DNA from 3 places in the Peribacillus sp. JNUCC41 genome. Region 1 is predicted to be linked to each of the others. Evidence: riboswitches for the same ligand, from Rfam matches in the RefSeq annotation. Region 1 holds a riboswitch; each other region holds the start of a gene.

What was found. Region 1 has a riboswitch for S-adenosylmethionine ahead of JNUCC41_RS07010 (O-acetylhomoserine aminocarboxypropyltransferase/cysteine synthase family protein). Riboswitches for the same ligand answer to the same signal wherever they lie in the genome.
Region 2: it holds a riboswitch for S-adenosylmethionine, as region 1 does, so the genes downstream of both, JNUCC41_RS20120 (Na+/H+ antiporter NhaC family protein) here and JNUCC41_RS07010 (O-acetylhomoserine aminocarboxypropyltransferase/cysteine synthase family protein) in region 1, are expected to answer to the same signal.
Region 3: it holds a riboswitch for S-adenosylmethionine, as region 1 does, so the genes downstream of both, JNUCC41_RS15630 (Fur-regulated basic protein FbpA) here and JNUCC41_RS07010 (O-acetylhomoserine aminocarboxypropyltransferase/cysteine synthase family protein) in region 1, are expected to answer to the same signal.

The regions. Positions count from the first base shown of each region.
Region 1 covers NZ_CP062163.1:1,390,705-1,397,001, forward strand. Annotated here, with positions in the region: gene JNUCC41_RS06995 (MetQ/NlpA family ABC transporter substrate-binding protein) at 490-1,326, opposite strand; gene JNUCC41_RS07000 (methionine ABC transporter permease) at 1,342-2,010, opposite strand; gene JNUCC41_RS07005 (methionine ABC transporter ATP-binding protein) at 2,003-3,037, opposite strand; SAM riboswitch class I at 3,191-3,303, opposite strand; gene JNUCC41_RS07010 (O-acetylhomoserine aminocarboxypropyltransferase/cysteine synthase family protein) at 3,421-4,731, opposite strand; SAM riboswitch class I at 4,831-4,937, opposite strand; gene JNUCC41_RS07015 (thioredoxin family protein) at 5,083-5,391, opposite strand; gene JNUCC41_RS07020 (toprim domain-containing protein) at 5,395-5,760, opposite strand; gene gcvH (glycine cleavage system protein GcvH) at 5,853-6,236, opposite strand.
Region 2 covers NZ_CP062163.1:4,139,538-4,145,834, reverse strand. Annotated here, with positions in the region: gene JNUCC41_RS20135 (LysR family transcriptional regulator) at 1-504, opposite strand, end outside; gene JNUCC41_RS20130 (chromate transporter) at 764-1,387, shown strand; gene JNUCC41_RS20125 (chromate transporter) at 1,435-1,980, shown strand; gene JNUCC41_RS20120 (Na+/H+ antiporter NhaC family protein) at 2,208-3,518, opposite strand; SAM riboswitch class I at 3,708-3,815, opposite strand; gene JNUCC41_RS20115 (SOS response-associated peptidase) at 4,076-4,747, opposite strand; gene JNUCC41_RS20110 (hypothetical protein) at 4,808-4,963, opposite strand; gene hutG (formimidoylglutamase) at 5,255-6,211, opposite strand.
Region 3 covers NZ_CP062163.1:3,207,964-3,214,260, reverse strand. Annotated here, with positions in the region: gene JNUCC41_RS15640 (GNAT family N-acetyltransferase) at 1-497, shown strand, start outside; gene JNUCC41_RS15635 (aspartyl-phosphate phosphatase Spo0E family protein) at 566-760, opposite strand; gene JNUCC41_RS15630 (Fur-regulated basic protein FbpA) at 1,013-1,201, opposite strand; SAM riboswitch class I at 1,378-1,482, opposite strand; TPP riboswitch at 1,638-1,743, shown strand; gene tenA (thiaminase II) at 1,834-2,523, shown strand; gene thiW (energy coupling factor transporter S component ThiW) at 2,527-3,048, shown strand; gene thiD (bifunctional hydroxymethylpyrimidine kinase/phosphomethylpyrimidine kinase) at 3,017-3,823, shown strand; gene thiM (hydroxyethylthiazole kinase) at 3,820-4,635, shown strand; gene thiE (thiamine phosphate synthase) at 4,616-5,248, shown strand; gene JNUCC41_RS15600 (MFS transporter) at 5,287-6,297, opposite strand, start outside.

The sequences.
Region 1 (6,297 bases):
AAATCTTCATCCTTATTAATATATGCTCAAGGAATTTGATTGCAAGGTATGAACGTTCCGCTTTAAAAGAAAAAATCGGACTGAGAGGCACTATGTAAGTTTATCCAATAAGGAAACCCTTATTTATGGACCACTTTCCATTTTACCTCTACAGACCGATCTTTTAAAGAACTCTTTTATATGCTTATCCGTGAATTTTGCGTTGTAGGTTCTGGACCATTTTATTGCACTTTACATGTTCTCTATCCCGTTCTTTCTCAACCTCGATACGGAGGTCTAAGTTTCTACTGTACTCACTGTAGCCAATCCCATATGAAGACTGCATCGCCTTTTCCATTTCGCTTGTTACATTTAAATCCAGAGTATTGATAGTGAACCATCCTTTCAAATTTGTGTATCATTTTAATGCCTTCATTACCTCTATACCCTTCACTTTCATGATTAAACATAAAAAAACGGCCTGAATTAAATCAGGCCGCCATTCTTGAATTATTTATCCGCCGGTACAACCGCACCTTTGTATTCCTTAAGGATGAAATCTTGAATTTTTTTAGAATGCAATACTTCTACAAGCGCTTTGATTTCTTCTTTATTTTCATCGCCTTTGTTTACAGCGATGACATTCACATAAGGTGATTCGGAATCTTCAATCGCAATTGAATCTTTCAATGGGTCCAAGCCAGCGTCGATTGCATAGTTAGAGTTGATCAAAACAGCATCGCCTTCGCCGCTTTCATAGATTTTTGGAAGTAATGCCGCTTCATAATCAGCATCGAATTTAAGGTTTTTCTTATTTTCAACGATGTCTTTAGTTGTAGCCGTCGTTTTATCGATGCCTTCTTTCAAAGTGATCAGGCCATTCTTTTCCAAAAGGGATAAAGCGCGTCCATGGTCAGCGACAGAGCTGCTCAAAATGATCGTTGCCCCATCAGGTAGTTTATCGATGCTTTTATATTTTTGAGAGTATAGTGCTATTGGCTCGATATGGATTCCGCCAGCATTGACGAAATCATATCCATTTTCTTTAATTTGCGACTCTAAGTAAGGAATGTGCTGAAAATAGTTAGCATCCAATTCCTTATCATTCAACGCCTTATTCGGTAAAACGTAGTCCTGGAATGTTTCGATTTCCAATTCGATTCCTTTTTCTTTAAGAAGCGGCTTAGCTTCCTCAAGGATTTCAGCATGCGGAACATTGGATGCCCCTACAACTAATTTCTTCGATTCTTTTTCCGTACCACTGCCGCCTTTATCCTTTTCACTTCCACAAGCAGCCAAAGCGATAGATAACACTAAAATTAATGCAAAGCCTAAAAACTTTTTCATCCTATTCATCTCCCTTTATCTTTTGTCCAATTTAGATGTAATCACATCTCCAATAATTTGAATTATGAAGACGATAATTAGAATAACGATCGTCGCTACAAGCGTAACGTCATTTTGATTTCTTTGATAGCCGTCCAAATAGGCTAGATTACCAAGTCCGCCTGCACCGATGACCCCGGCCATTGCGGTATATCCAACCAATGCAATCGATGTTACCGTAATCCCGGAAATAAGGGCAGGCATCGACTCTGGAAGAAGGACCTTCCAAATGATCGTACTCGTTTTTGCCCCCATGGATTTAGCGGCTTCGATTACACCCTTATCGATTTCACGCAGGCCGATTTCAACCATACGCGCATAAAATGGGGCAGCCCCGATAATAAGTGCCGGCAGTGCAGCGTTCTCTCCGATCATGGATCCGACGAGTGCTTTAGTGAAAGGAATGAGCAGCACGATCAAAATAAGAAATGGAATGGAACGGAATATATTAACGATAGCACTCATGACCCCGTTAATCACCCGATTTTCCCACATATTACCCTTCCCTGTCAGGAACAGGATCAATCCTAATATTATGCCTATAAAAAAGGTTGCCACTACAGAGACGCTTGTCATGTAAAGCGTTTCTTTCGTTGCTTCAATAATGTCTTCCCAATCAATATTCGGCAATAATTCTTCAAGCATGAGTAATCACCTCCACGCCTACCTGCTGTGCTTTAATGAATTCGATTGCGCGGAGCATTTCATCCTCAGTGCCATCAAGATGGATAAACAATGTTCCATATGAACCGCTTCTTGTTTGGGATATCTTACCTTGAACGATATTGACATCCAACTCGAAGTTACGTACAAGCTTGGTGATCAACGGGCTTTCTGCATGATCACCTACAAAGGTCAATTGAATCACTTTGCCTGCAGGATAACGTTCGAGCAAATGGTCCATCGTTTCTTTCGTTTCTTCCGGTTCCGTTACCTGCTGCACGAAACGCTTTGTCATTTGTTCTTTAGGATTCTTGAAAACATCCAGGACAGGACCCTGTTCAACAACTTGCCCGTTTTCCATCACGGCGACGCGATGACAGATTTTACGTATTACATGCATTTCATGTGTTATCAAGACGATCGTCAATCCTAGGCGCTGATTGATGTCAACAAGCAATTCGAGTATGGAGTCGGTAGTCTGCGGATCCAAGGCAGATGTCGCTTCATCACACAGCAGCACTTTAGGGTCATTTGCCAAAGCCCTCGCTATGCCCACCCTTTGCTTTTGCCCTCCGCTTAATTGTGAAGGATAGGCCTTTTCCCTGCCTTCCAGTCCGACTAACTTGATCAATTCGTTCACACGCTTGATCCGTTCCGCTTTAGAAACACCAGCAATTTCCAATGGGAAAGAAATATTATCCTGAACGGTCCTTGACCATAATAGATTGAAATGTTGGAAAATCATGCTGATTTCTTGACGTGCCTTACGGAGCTGAGCCCCTTTAATTTTTGAAATTTCCTTCTCAGCCACCACAACGGATCCCTCTGTAGGAGTTTCCAATCCATTGAGCATTCTGATTAAAGTACTTTTCCCCGCTCCACTGTAACCGATGATACCGAAAATCTCGCCTTTATTTATTTCAACATTCACATTATTTACAGCCTTGATCGTCTCACTGTTTCCTTTTCCTGTTCGGAACAGCTTACTGACTTTCGTCAATGTAATCATTAATCCTCACCTCTTTTATCCAATAAAACCTATGAACTTAGTTGATTTCTTTACATTATTAGTCTGTTTCTCATAACATGCACATGTTTTCCCCATTAAAACTGAAAAAACCTTTCTGCATGAGCAGAAAGGCAGGTGAAGAAACAGGCCTTTCTCTCATCTTCCAAAGTAATTAAACTTTGTGTGAATTGGCACCTTTCCAAGGAAATCTCCTTGTCGGTTGCCGGGTTTCATCGGGCACATCCCTCCACCTCTCTTGATAAGAGCTAATATATAGAATATTTGTACATCATTAAGTTCTTTAGTATGGAGAAATTTTATCATAGATAAAAAAGGAGCGCAATGTATATTATTTCTAGTTCAAGAATGAACAGGAACTCTGCTTAAAGCGTTTTGGAAGTCAAGGAGACGATATTCGTCGCTTTTTCAATTGCCTGCTCTAAATCTTCTATTAAGTCGTCTACATTTTCAATCCCAATTGATAAACGGACTTGATCGGCACTTACACCCGCTTTCGCAAGACCCGCCTCATTCAATTGTTGATGGGTCGTACTGGCTGGGTGGATGATCAAGCTCTTCGCATCCCCTACATTCGCCACATGGGACCATAATTCCACCGAATTGATAAGTTTTGCCCCAGCTTCGCGATTACCTTGTATTCCAAAAGTCACGACAGATCCAGCTCCCTTAGGCAAATATTTATCCGCAAGGGCCTTATCGGGATGATCCTCATCACCAGGATGCGAAACCCAAGTCACGGCAGGATGGTTTTTTAAATATTCAATGACAGACTTGGTGTTTGATAGATGCTCTTTCATCCTTACATGCAGCGTTTCAAGTCCAAGCGTAAACTGGAATGCACTTTGGGCACTTAGCGCAGGGCCTAAATCACGAAGTAACTGGACTCGGGCTTTCGTTATGAATGCGGCAGGTCCAACTGCCTCGGCATATACCAGACCGTCATAACTTGGGTCAGGCTCCGTGAAGCCAGGGTAGTTTGGCGAGTTCCAATCGAACTTCCCTCCATCCACGATGACACCGCCTAGTGTCGTTCCATTTCCCAGAAGCCATTTTGTAGCGGAATGGATGACGATGTCCGCGCCAAAATCAATTGGTCTGCAAAGATATGGTGTTGCAAAGGTATTATCAATGATTAAAGGTATGCCGGCTTCATGGGCGATTTTCGCTACCGCTTCAATATCAAGCACCCTCAAACTTGGATTACCGATCGTTTCGGCAAAAATGGCTTTAGTTCTTGGCGTAATCGCCCTTTTGAAATTTTCAGGGTCATCGGGAGAAACGAACCTCACTTTGATCCCATATTTAGGAAGAGTATTTTCAAAAAGGTTATACGTACCGCCATATAATGTAGAGGCTGAAACAATCTCATCACCTGCACCGGCAATGTTCAGGATTGAAAGTGAGATGGCAGCCATTCCGCTTGCTGTTGCCAATCCGCCGATGCCACCTTCCAATAAGGCCATTCTTTCTTCAAAAACGCTGACCGTGGGATTATGAAGCCGTGTATATATATAGCCATTCTCCTTTAGGCCAAATAAATTCGCTGCATGGTCGGTGTCTTTGAACAAGTATGCATTGCTTTGGTAGATAGGAACGGCACGGGCACCTGTTTCATCAGTTTGCAGACCGCCATGAACACTCAATGTTTCAAAACGCAACTTTTTCCCTGACATATGGTTTCACCTTTTTCTATGGATTTAGTTGGAATTTTATGATATCTGGCCTTTTATAAACAAAAAAACCACTTCAACAAGAAGAGGTCTCAAGAACACACCTCATCTACCAGAGCCAACACTCTGCTGGAATTAGCACCGTATATAAAATTTATACCGGTTGCCGGGCTTCGTCGGGCCAGTCCCTCCGCCACTCTTGATAAGAACTATTAAATTCTGCCATTACTTAATTCAAAATATATCATTTTAGAATAAATCAGTCAATGAATTGTTAGAATATTCTTTGTTTAATTCCAATCTCGCATTCAAATGTCCGCAACAAAGAAACCAACCACGGTTCTGATTGGTTTCTTAGCTGATTTCCTTAAGCAATCCGTACAAATAAGGAACGGATTGAAAGGCATATATTTTTGTGTGCAGCTTTCCTTTTTTGAAAAGCAATAAACAGGGCACACTTTCGATTTCATATGATTCGGCAATTGCTTGGACATAGTTCATATTCATTTTGCCTGCCTTCAATTCCGGGAACAGCTCCAAGGATATCGTCAGCATCTTGGAGGCAACCTGACAAGTGCCGCATAAAGGCGTATATAAATATAAGCAAAAGGTTTCCCCATTTTCAACAGCAAGCTTACACTCTTCTTCTTTCCATTCCTGCATCAATTAGTCGTTCACCCTTTGACTTAAAAATTTCATTTTCACATTCATATTGGCAGATAGTAGCACAGTTGCGATATGATGTTCGGGTGAGCTTTCCACTTCTTTGTACATTTTATTAATATACAGGTGGTTTGCTTCCGGCATTTCCCTTCGGAACTGCTTCCGCAGCTTTTCTCCTGATTCATCTGCGTCAAAAAGGAGATAAACATCACGATCCATCAATTCATCCACTAATTCATCCAGCTTAGTTAATGATATGGTCCCATTTGTACATCTTATTTCCACATCTTCATTTAAAACGGAGGCAACTTTTCTTCTATCGGAACTGCCTTCTACAATAATCACTTTATCGAATTCGCCCCACTCCATGTCATCACTCCATCTCATGAATTATGTGCGCAACTGCCGCTGTATAAAATGAAAAAGAGAGCAGGCCCATTCAGTCCCCCCTCTCCTTCTTTTTAACCGTTGATTAAACTCTCATACTCTTCAGCGCTCATCAAGTTTTCAATATCACTGCTATTAGATGGTTCAAGTACGACCATCCATGCCTTTTCATAAGGAGACTCATTTACATATTCCGGGTTGTCACTTAAATCTTCGTTTACTTCAACAACCTTGCCACTGATAGGTGCATAAAGCTCAGAAACTGTCTTAACGGATTCAACACTTCCAAATGGTTCGTTCGCTTTCAATTCATCGCCGATTTCCGGAAGCTCAACGAATACGATGTCCCCAAGCTCGGACTGTGCGAAAGCTGTAATCCCAATGCGCACTGTTCCATCTTCCGTTTTGACCCATTCATGTTCTTTAGTGTAACGAAGTTCTTTTGGTGTTGTCGTCATTATTAACCCTCCATATGTACATCTTATTTTATCTATTTCATTATAAGGTAGATAGTGTGTT
Region 2 (6,297 bases), 2.7 Mb from region 1:
TACCAATATCAATTCGTCCTCGGCGAACTTGTCTACAATAAAATCGCTGTTTTCCACAAGCCCTTCTACCAAGGCCAAATCAATGACATCGTTTGTAAGATCCTGCAGAACCCGGGGGGTATTTTTTATCGTTAATGTCACTTTTATTTCAGGCTGTTGTTTTTTGAATCTTCCAAGCAAGCTCGGCAACAAATACTCACCGATAGTCAAGGATGCCCCTACTATGAGGTTTGCATTGTACTTGCCAGTCGATTGCTGAATCACTTCTTTTGAATGGTTGAAGTCATTTACAATAGCTTTTGCAAAAGGGTATAACAACTTACCTGCCTCTGTAACTCTCAGCCTTCCTTCCTCACGGTCGAATAACAAAGTGTTATAATAATTTTCCAGTTGATGGATTTGTCTTGTTACAGCGGGTTGAGATAGGAAACTTAACCTCGCTGCCTGGCTTATGCTTCCTTCATCCACCACTAAACAAAACATTTTTAGATTTTCTAATTTCAAGAAAACGACCTCCATGTTTTTAGATAGTTCATTAAAATGATAGCATCATAAAGGTAAATGGTGAAATGAAAAAAGAATGCTGCTTCCCTGAATAAGTGAGGCTATTAAATTATTGGCCGCATTCTTTATAAAACGGATAAATCTTCTGGGTATAACCTTTTGTTATACCCGATGATTTTGTTGCAATTTACCCATTCCTTTTTCTTTGATATGTTAGTAATAAGATTTAAACTTAGCGGCAAAGGAAGTGACTGATGTAATGAAAGGACAATGGAAAACTCTATTCCATTTATTTTGGACCTTTTTTAAAATAGCACCTGTCACATTCGGAGGCGGGTTTGCGATGATCCCTTTAATCGAAAAAGAAGTGGTCGAAAAGAGGAAATGGATGAATAGCGAAGAAGTTACGGATGTTTTTGCGTTATCTCAGTCCGTACCGGGAGCTGTCGCTATTAACTCCGCCACCTTTATCGGCCATCGAATTGCCGGAATGAGGGGGGCAATGGCAGCCATGATCGGTGTTTCATTGCCTACCTTTTTAATTGTCCTGCTCCTAGGCATTTTGTATTTTTTCATTCAGGATAATTCGAAGATAGAATCCGCATTCATATCAATCAGAGCTTCCATAGTAGCGATCATCGCCTATGCGGCTATCAAGATAGGAAAAACGGCTGTTGTAGACAAATCAACTTTCTGTATTTTATTAGCAGGAATTCCAGTCCTCTTCTTTCTTCACCCTGTGATAGTTATAGTGGCAGGAGCTGTAGTGGGTATTGTGACAATCTCCATCAAGAGAAAATTAGGATACGATGTCAAGTTGGACAGAAAAGATAAGACAAAAGAAGAAAATGATTTCGAACCTTACATGGGTGCTGGCATATAGGTAAATCAAAAAGGGTCTAACTAATTTTCAAGAAAGCGTGTGATAGAATGATGGAATTGTGGGAGTTGTTTAGCACCTTCTTTATTATCGGCTTTGTATCGTTCGGAGGCGGATACGCCATGATTCCCGTAATAGAATCGGAAGTCTCACAGCATGGATGGCTGACGACGCAACAATTTACCGATATAATCGCAATTTCCGGGATGTCCCCAGGACCTGTCACAGCCAATAGTGCCATTCTCGTTGGCTATTCTACTGCTGGATTAGCAGGAGCCATATCATCCGCTCTCGGAATCTTGCTACCTGCTATAATATTCGTGACCGTTATAGCCACCTTCTTCAGCAAATTGAATCATTATCCAGTTATTCAATCCATGTTTTATGGATTAAGACCCATTGTCACTAGTCTAATCCTCTTTGCAGCAATCAGTTTATCACTTTCCAATCATATGATAGCCCCTAACTTTTCATGGCATACGATAAGCTTATTACTCGTATTTGGATTATCGTTATTTGCCCTGATGAAATTACGCTGGCACCCAGCTTATGTAATTATACTTTCTGGTTTAGTTGGTGTTGTCCTCTATTCATGACAAATGCCGCACGCAAAACCATTATCAATATGGACCGGAATGAGCAGTTATTTTAGTTATGAATAAAATGGTATACCATAAATAAAAGAAATACCAAACAGATGAATTGAAAACTGCCTTGATTACTTTTTGAACACTGATACTGACATGAATGCGAAGATTTCACCCATACAGAAAACACCCTGTATCCAATGATTCAGGGTGTTTTTTTCATTTTTGTCCTCTTTTTAAGAAGTCCGTTTCTTCGTTTCATCCGAGTGAAACCGTGGATAACCAATCAAGATGGCCACGACTCCACAAAGTCCAATTAGTATCGGGTAATATGAATACGGCAAGATGCTTATCGGAGAGATTTTTGCTACCCCTGCTGCAACAAGCAGTTGTGCCCCATATGGTATCAACCCTTGGATACAACAGGCAAAAACGTCAAGTATGCTCGCCGATTTACGCGGATCAATCCCATACCTTTCAGCGATGTTTTTGGCAAGTGGCCCAGCAATGATAATCGAAATCGTATTATTTGCCGTGGAAAGGTTCGTCAAGCCAACAAGCCCGGCAATACTGAATTCCGCCCCTTTTTTTGATTTGCTATTTCGGGTCACGAGCTGGAGTAGATAATCAATGCCACCATTATGTTTGATTACAGCAACCATACCTGCAATTAAAATGGCAAGGAAGGATATTTCATACATTCCCGCCATTCCTTCACCAACTTTTTGAATGACACCCAACGGTTGATAACTTCCATCAGCCAAGCCGATGATTCCGGCAAAGACGATTCCGCTGGAAAGCACCAGGAACACATTGACTCCTGCCAATGCAGTGATCAATACGCAAAGGTATGGAAGAATCTTCACCCAATTATAAGAATTTTGGATGATGTCGGCTTGTTCACCCATCGTTAATATTCCTAGGATAGCACATGTGATGATGGCTGCAGGTAAAACGATGAAAAAATTCACTTTAAACTTATCCTTCATTTTCGTTCCCTGTGTTCGAACTGCAGCGATTGTCGTATCTGAAATGAAGGATAGGTTATCCCCAAACATCGCACCACCAATAACGGCCGCCATTGAAAGGGCAAGCGAAATATCGGTTTGCTCGCTAATTCCGACCCCGATAGGTGCTAGGGCTACAATCGTTCCCATGCTCGTCCCCATAGATAGAGAAATAAAACAAGCGATAATGAATATCCCTACCATCAAAAGATTTTGCGGAAAAACGGCTAAGGCAAGATTCACCGTTGATTCAACCGCCCCCATGCCATTCGCAACTTCGGAAAAAGCGCCGGCTAAAAGGAAAATGATAACCATTAACATAATATTGGCGTCCCCTGCACCTTTACAGAAAATATCAACTTTTTGATTGAAACTTTCTTTCCGATTCATTGCCAATGCAGCTGCTGATGCAATAGAAATGGCTACAATCACCGGAAAAGAATAAAAATCTTTAGTGATGATTCCGGACCCTATAAATAAAATTAAAAATACGACAAATGGAATCAATGCCCATGGATTCCCTTTATTGTTTGCACTCATGATGTACACCTCTTTTTATTTTTCCCATGACATGTGTCATAGCCTTTATCCTTTTAACAGTTTTCGCAAATAACACCAACTTGAACTTGATTCTCCAGTCATGGAGCTATAGCTAAAAAACTGCCGGCATAAAAAAGACCCCTTCTATTTAACAACAAGAAGAGGTCTTTTAATTTATAAAAAACACCCTCCTTATCTTTCAGGCGAAAATCAGCCTGCTGGATTTGGCACAGCACTCCCATTAAGTCCGCTGCCGAGACATCTTCGGGCCAGTCCCTCCGTCTCTCTTGATAAGAAGATCAAATTTATATAATTTATCAAATATTACGATGCCTGCCAGAAAAGCACCAGGCTGGAAAGTTGCCGAAACCAATCTGAGTTTTTGAAAGAGACATCGAAGTCGTTTTGAAAAGCAAATATAAGAGTACAGCATTTTGTCTATTTTCGCAAGGTTTAGTTTTAAAGTATTTCCATGCACTTCTTAATGATTAATTAGGAATCTTGACATATGCAGTTAATCGGGACGGAATTAACATAAAAAGAGGTCTAATGACCTCTCAGCAAATTTGTTGTATTAGGTTAGGTGAATTTTTTTTAGTCGAGTTCACATCAGTCGATACCTCAAAAGCTTCCATTTGTTCCGAATCGAATGAATTTAAATACTGCTGCAGATATGCAGGATCATTAATGGATGGATTCAACCAATCTTTTTCATCTTCTGGTTTAAGGATGACAGGCATACGATCATGAATGCTGGTCATCAGCTCATTAGGAACGGTTGTTATAACGGAGCACGAGTAGATGCTGAGGCCTTCAGGAGATTTCCAGGATTCCCATATACCGGCCATTCCAAATGGAGCATGATTCTTCAGTTTTATTCGCATCGGTATTTTTCTTTCTGGTGTCTTCTTCCATTCATAAAATGAGTCAGCGATTATCAAGCATCTCTTCTTCTTATACGCATTCTTGAAGCTTGTTTTCTCTGCAATGGTTTCCGCTCTGGCATTGATCATTTTATAGCCCACTTTTTCGTCTTTTGCCCAGAAAGGAATGAGTCCCCACCGAAGATATCCAAGTCGATTCCTTGCCCCGTCATTAATGACGGATAGCACGGATTGGGAGGGAGCAATATTGTAGCTGAATTGGTATTCCTCATCAAATGATCCTTGAATATCAAACCGATCTTTTATTTCCTCAATATCAGTGAAAAGGGTGAAACGTCCACACATAATATCGCCTACCGTATTAAGATTTATTACAGTGTAACAAATGGAACAAACAGGCACAAATCAGCGTTCTAAAATCCTGATGTCGGTAAATGGCTGATTAAATAATTCGCTGGAAATCAAAAGGGTGCCAAGGACTTCTCTTTCATCTTCAGCTTTAATGATTTCCGACAAAATCAAGGTACTACCATTCCTTACCGTTACTTTATATTCATTCATGGAATCCCCCCTCATAAGGCTAGATGCTTGTTATTATAAACCAAAAGACCACAAGTATCAGTATTGAACTCTTGCAGATTCATGGGTTAATCTACTAATGAAGAGGCCGCATGTAGGTTCCTTTACACATTAAAGGGTTATTCGAACAAAGCCCGGGAGCATAAATCCTTGAATTGGCGGCATAAAAAAGACTGCCCATGAATGATTCATGGACAGTCAGGCGCTGTAAAAGGTTTTTCGCTTCAATACAGATAGTTGATTACGGAGATGGCATTTTAGTAAGACCATTCATTATTTAAAATGAAGTAAAACCTCATTTATTAAATGTGCTGCCAATGTAACGGTTTTATTATTTTCATCCAACGAAGGATTCACTTCCGCGATATCAAAGGAGAGAATCTTTTCATTCGATACGATATGCCTGATAATGGCACGGACCAATTTAGGATTCAGTCCAAAAGGCGATGGAGCACTTACCCCAGGTGCGTAGGCTGAATCAATAACGTCTGTACATAATGTAAGAATAATGTAGTCATGTCCCTTAGCGAATTCATTTATCCGCCGCTTAGTTTCATCCATTTCATTCAATGACAAATCTTCTTCCAATATGTAATCGATCTTACTTCTCTCGGCAGTTTCAAACAGTGCCTTCGTATTCCCCTGCTTCTGAATTCCGACACATAAATAACCACAATTTTTATCTTCGTCCAAAATTTGCTTAAACATCGTTCCTGATGAACTTTCTTTTTCATAAGGCCTCATATCAAAGTGAGCGTCAATATTAATGATTCCCAAGCTAGCTCTTGGTCCAATGGATTCCCTAATCCCAAGATAATGGCCATACAGGGTTTCGTGCCCTCCGCCAAGTATGATAGGAATCGCTCTACTCTCCAATATCCGGGTAACAGCCGAACCCAATTGGGATTGAGCGGCCTCCATCTCTGTACCTTCACATATTACATCACCAGCATCCACCAGCTCGGTTTGGGAAGGTAAATGACAGGGTAATTTCGCCAATGACTGCCTAATATGATCAGGCCCTTCTGCCGCACCAATCCTGCCTTTATTCCTTTTAACGCCTTCATCACATTTGAAGCCAATCAATCCAAAGGTCCTGGATGAATTGGAAGAGATGGCTAATTCCGAAATCGGTGCCAAACGTACTCTTTGGTGGTATCTGAAGCTGTCCATGTCAGATTGGGAATCAATTCTTCCATTCCAATAATTTAAAGTCGGATTTGTATACATAATTTCTCCTTTATTTAAAAAATTCCGAAATATCTTTTTTCAAAATTATAAATGAGATAATATATAATTACCAATACAAAATTTCA
Region 3 (6,297 bases), 1.8 Mb from region 1:
TCATAGAGTTTAGAGAGGCAGGACTATCCGATCTACCCAGAATTGTTGAAATATATAATTCAACAATTGCTTCAAGAATGGTCACGGCAGATACGGAGCCTGTATCCGTCCAATCGAGGGTTAAATGGTTTGAGGAACATCATTCAGAAAGTAGACCGCTATTTATCATTACTATAAAAGGGAAAACTGCTGGATGGATGAGCTTTCAATCCTTCTATGGCCGACCGGCATATAATTCCACTGCCGAAATCAGCATTTATATAGATGATTATTTCCGGGGAAAAGGAATCGGACAAATTTCGATTCAAAAGGCAATTGAATGGAGTCCAAAATTAGGTGTTAAGACTCTATTGGGTTTCATTTTCGCCCACAATACACCAAGCCTTAAGCTTTTTTCCAAATTCGGGTTTGAAGAATGGGCACATTTACCTCAAGTTGCCGAGTTGGATGGAATCGAGCGGGATTTGCTCATTCTTGGTAAACGTGTCGATATGTAATATCATTCTTTAGAGCTATTGCCTTGAGCAGTAGCTTTTTCATATTAATCGAGTGCGAATTGGCTAATTTAAAAATACCTATATGCTTTCTGGAGGTAAAAATGTTCACACTCTCTTTTACTTGTTAACGCATTTAATAGCGTATCCAATTCTTGACTTGCTTGAACAGTTAGCAGACTTGATAAGCCGTAAATTGCTGCCAAGTTGATCATTTCTTTTCTTTTCTCTTCTATTTTTTCTATAGTTACCTTACGGCAAGGCATTATATGCCACCTCCCATTTATTCAATTTTTTTACACTTTCATCATAATGAATCTACTAGTTAAAATCAACTATTTTTCAGAAATTAAATGTGTTATTTTAAAGGTTAAATGTGACAAAATGACTATTATTTCTGTAATTATGTATATTTTGTGTCATTTTCTATTAAACGCAAAAAAGCATCCACTAGTGTAGACTGTGAATGCTTACATCATATCTCTTATCCAAGAACCCAAACTATAGTCCATCGTTTACTATGTCATCCATTCAGAAGGTGACTCGGTATTTGGTTTATTTATAACAATCTTATATTCATCTTCAAGTACTTTTAATGGGGCATCATAAAGGTGCCTTTCATCAGAGGTTTTGTATACTCCATTGGCCAATAACTCTTCAATAAGCTTTGCCTTCCTCTGTTCGATCCTCTTAAATAATTCTGCCATGTAAATGGCTCCTTTCCTAGTCATCCTAGAGCCTGCTTCTAGTTAGCTAATCTTTATCAACTTGTTTTATTTTCACCAAATTATATATACCTTTTCTATTATGTCACTAAACGTTATTTCCCAAAAATAAAAGCCCCTTCTAATTCAAGAAGAGGCTGACAGTGTCCGTACGGCTCTTCTTATCTTCCAAGCATATGCTTGTTGGATTTAGCACAGTTCCCAAAACGGGTCCGCTGCCGAGGTTTCTTTGGGCCAAGTCCCTCCACCTCTCTGGATAAGAAATCGATATATAAATGATGTAGACATGATTTTATCCTAATAACCATCAAAAGTCAATTACCTGGTTCTCCCTTTTTTCCTGGACAAAATGGTCCCTCTTTAAATGCGGGTTGCATTTTCTTGTCTTTCTGATATGATGTCAGTAATTACATACAATTCACACCACTAGGGGAGTCTTTTTTTAAGACTGAGATGGAATTAGTTCCGGACCCTTTGAACCTGAACCGGCTCATACCGGCGGAGGGAAGTGGATGATATCGTCCATTTTCAGACTATATCCATCTACCCCGTTCCGTATTCAGGAACGGGGTTTTTTCATTAACAAAGGGATCCATTCTAAAGGAGGATGAACAATGGAGAATGTTAAATTAGAAACATTCAGTGATAGACTACATGCACGGTCAAAAGAGATTTGGAAAAGGAACCATTCACATCCCTTCGTCCAGGCAATTGGAAATGGTACGCTTCCTGAAAAGAAATTTGCCTATTACCTGAAGCAGGACTATATCTATCTCATGGATTATTCCAAGCTCTTTGCTTTAGGTGTAATCAAAGCTCATAACATCGAAACCATGGCAAAGTTTGCGAGTATTTTAAATGAAACCCTTCAAGTGGAAATGGATATTCATCGGCATTATGCTTCCGAATTCGGGATCACTTCCAAGGAATTGGAAGATACAGAACCTACTCCAACGACTCTAGCCTATACAGGCTACATGCTAAATGCAGCTCAGCATGGGACTTTGGCAGACTTGATCGCCTGTCTCCTGCCCTGCGCTTGGGATTATTATGAAATCGGTTTGCTACTAAAAGAACAAAATGGAGCATCATTGGAAAACAATCGCTACTCAGATTGGATAAGGTCCTATTCATCTCCTGAATTTGGGGAAGCACACAAATGGCTGATCGCTTTGTTGGAAGAGTTGACGGAAGGCATGCCAGAAAAGGAACTTCTTAGATTAGAAAAGCACTTTTTGGTTACTTCCCGATATGAATATTTATTCTGGGATATGGTTCATAATGAGCAAGATTGGCCGCTGTAGATGATGAATCCTGTCAAGAAACTGACGTTGACTGCCATGATCACGGCAATTACGACGCTGACCAGTTCATTTATTTTCATTCCTGCAGGATTTGCAAAGGTCTTTCCTATTCAGCATCTGGCAAATGTCCTGACGGCTGTTCTATTGGGGCCAGCTTATGCAGTGACACAAGCTTTTTTAGTTTCCATCATTAGAAACATGTCTGGTACCGGTTCAATTTTCGCCTTTCCCGGTAGCATGATCGGTGCACTTTTGGCCGCAATCCTTTATCGAAAAACACAAAGCTTAAAATTCGCTTGTTTAGGGGAAGTGATCGGGACCGGCATTATCGGTTCCCTAGCCTGTTATCCACTTGCCCTCCTCCTATTGGGAGAAAAAGCTGCTCTTTTTGGTTTTTTACCGGCTTTTATGCTCAGTTCATTCGCTGGTGCGATTTTAGCTTTCATATTACTTAAAATACTTCTAAAAAATACTTATATGAAGGGGTTTTTTTATGAAAACAGCATTAACCATCGCAGGCTCTGATTCAGGGGGCGGGGCTGGAATCCAAGCGGATTTAAAAACATTTTCTGCACATGGTGTCTTTGGCATGTCTGCCATCACAGCCGTAACCGCACAAAATACAATGGAAGTCCGTTCAGTACAGCCAATTGAAACAGCTATCATATCAGATCAAATTGCAGCTATCTTTGAAGATATTACTGTCGACGCAGTAAAAATAGGCATGCTTGGATCAAAAGAAATCGTGGAAACTGTCGCTGCGTCCCTTAAAACCTTCTTGCCTGCCATCGTTATCCTTGACCCTGTCATGATTTCCAAAAGCGGTCATCATTTGCTCGACGATAAGGCTGTCTCTGCCTTAAAAATGGATTTGCTTCCGCTTGCAACACTTGTAACCCCTAATGTACCGGAAGCGGAAGTACTTACTGGTTTGTCGATTCGAACGGAACAAGATTTCTACAAAGCATGCATTTCAATACAAGAAATGGGTCCCAAAGCCGTTTTACTTAAAGGAGGCCATGCAGCTGGAAATCCAAATGATCTTTTTTATGATGGGACTGACTTCCAATGGATCGAGGGGGAGCGCATTCATACTAAGAACACTCATGGCACGGGCTGTACCCTATCATCCGCCATTACATCAAACCTGGCAAATGGGCTGCCATTGCAAGAGTCGATCGAAAAGGCCAAGACCTATATTTCTGACGCGATACGCAATAGCTTTTCAATCGGTAAAGGTCATGGACCTGTCCATCATTTTCATTCATTTTCAAAAAAAGAACGGAGTGAATTAATATGAAGGTTTCTGCAGCCGATTTATTCGTGAAGGTAAAAGAAAGAAAACCACTCATTCACCAAATCACCAACTTTGTTACGGTCAACGACTGTGCAAATGCCACCCTTGCCATCGGTGGTTCACCAGTAATGACTTCGAGCCCAAGAGAAGTGGCGGATATGGTCAAATTAGCAGATGCATTGGTTTTGAATTTCGGTACGATCGATGATAAAGCCTTGGAAGCAATGGAGATTGCCGGTAAGACGGCAAATACCATGGAGATCCCGGTCATCTTGGACCCGGTGGGAGTTGGTGCCACCCCCTATCGTACAGAGCAGGTCAAAGAGCTCCTTAGTAAGGTTACTTTCCAAATCATTCGCGGGAATGCGAGTGAGATTCTTTCATTGATGGGCGGGGATACCGTTACACGCGGGGTGGATTCGGGGGAACTAGCGATTAGCCATGCAGAGCTGGCTGCACAAGCAGCTAATAAATTGAATAGCATCGTCGTGGTCAGCGGAGCAAAGGATGCAGTCAGCGATGGAAAACATACGTCCATCATCGACAATGGAAACCTCCTTTTAACTAATGTTACAGGTACCGGTTGCATGTCCACCGCTCTTATCGGCACTTTTTCCGGAGTCACCGACGATTTCTATTCTGCGGCAATTGCCGGAATCTCAACCATGAGCATTTCAGGGGAACTAGCTGCTGCAAACCTTCAAAAAGATGAAGGAACAGGAACGTTTCGTGTGCGATTAATCGATGCAATATCAAGAATGGATAGGGAAATCTGGATGGATGAGGTGAAAATGAATGAAGAAGTCCCAAATTGATTTAAGCTTGTATTTAGTTACGAAAGAGTCCATAGCATTAGAAAAATTGACCGAAATCATTGCAGAATCGGTTTCAGGAGGAGTCTCAATCGTACAACTTAGGGAGAAAAACAATTCCTCCCTTTCCTTTTATAAAAAAGCTTCTGCATTGAAACAGTTATTGAACGAGCTGTCCATTCCCCTTATCATCAACGACCGGGTGGATATAGCACTTGCGGTTGGAGCGGACGGAATTCATATTGGGCAAGATGACCTTCCTCTGACTGTCGTCAAACAAATGGTTCCTGAAGATATGATTGTCGGTGTATCTGTCTCCACACTTGAAGAAGCTCACGAAGCCGAACGAAATGGAGCAGACTATATCGGAGTCGGTTCCGTTTTCCCTACAAAGACCAAACAAGATGCAACCCTGATGGCCATTGGGGATCTGGAGGAAATTTGCCGCAGCGTATCCATTCCCGCCGTAGCCATCGGGGGTATCACTGCAGATAACATATCCGCTCTTTCTGATAGCGGGCTATCAGGTACCGCTGTCGTATCGGCGATCATGAATGCAGAAAGTCCGAAGAGCGCCTCCGAATCACTTTTAAAAATCATAAAAGACTTTACTTAATGAAAAGAGGGGACTGATTACAGTCCCCTTCCTTTTGTTCATGTCAAAACGGTATTCTTTGTTTCCTTCCCAAAAGCTACGGCAATCGCACCCACTAGTATAGCGATTGTAAAAATGGTAAAAATCGAGGATATAGGGGTGTCTGCTGCAACTAAATACCCTACAAGCAACGGACCCAGTACACCGCCAATCCTCCCGATTCCTGCAGCTAACCCAGCACCTGTACCACGAACTGCTGTTGGATACTGCTCAGGTGTATATGCATATAGTGCACCCCACGCCCCCAGATTGAAGAAAGATAGAAACATCCCGGAAACTATCAGCAGTGCCAGCCCCTCTGATGATCCAAAGAAAAAGGCACTGACGGCCGTTCCAATTAAGTATGTGATCAAAACGAATTTACGTCCCATCTTCTCTATCAGCCATGCAGCTGAAAAATAGCCCGGAAGCTGTGCAAGCGTCATGATCAAAACATATTCAAAGCTTTGAATCATGCTGAAGCCTTTTAAGACCATCACACTTGGCAGCCATAAAAACATCCCATAATAAGAAAAGACCACGCAAAACCATAGAATCCACAATACAAGGGTCTGACGGGAGTATTCCTTTTTCCAGACACTTTTCATATTGGTTAATACAGATGGCCTCTGCTTTTTTTCTAGTTCCGTATACTTCGGTGAATCCGGCAGTTTCAAGCGCAGATACAGAGCATATAAAGCTGGAACTGCGCTCAATAACAATGCAACGCGCCAACCATAAGCCGGAATGATGAAATAGGAGATGAGTGCTGCCAAAATCCAGCCAACCGCCCAAAAACTTTCAAGAAGGACAACAACCCTTCCCCTTTTACTTGCTTCAACACTTTCAGAAACCAATGTCGAGGCAACCGGAAGTTCTCCTCCAAGTCCCATGCCAATCAAAAATCGCAATATCAAGAACAAACTGAGTGTACTGACTGCTGCAGACAGGCCACTTGCGATTGAAAACAATAATAATGTAATGATAAAGACATTCTTCCGTCCGACCCTGTCAGCCATCGCACCAAAGAA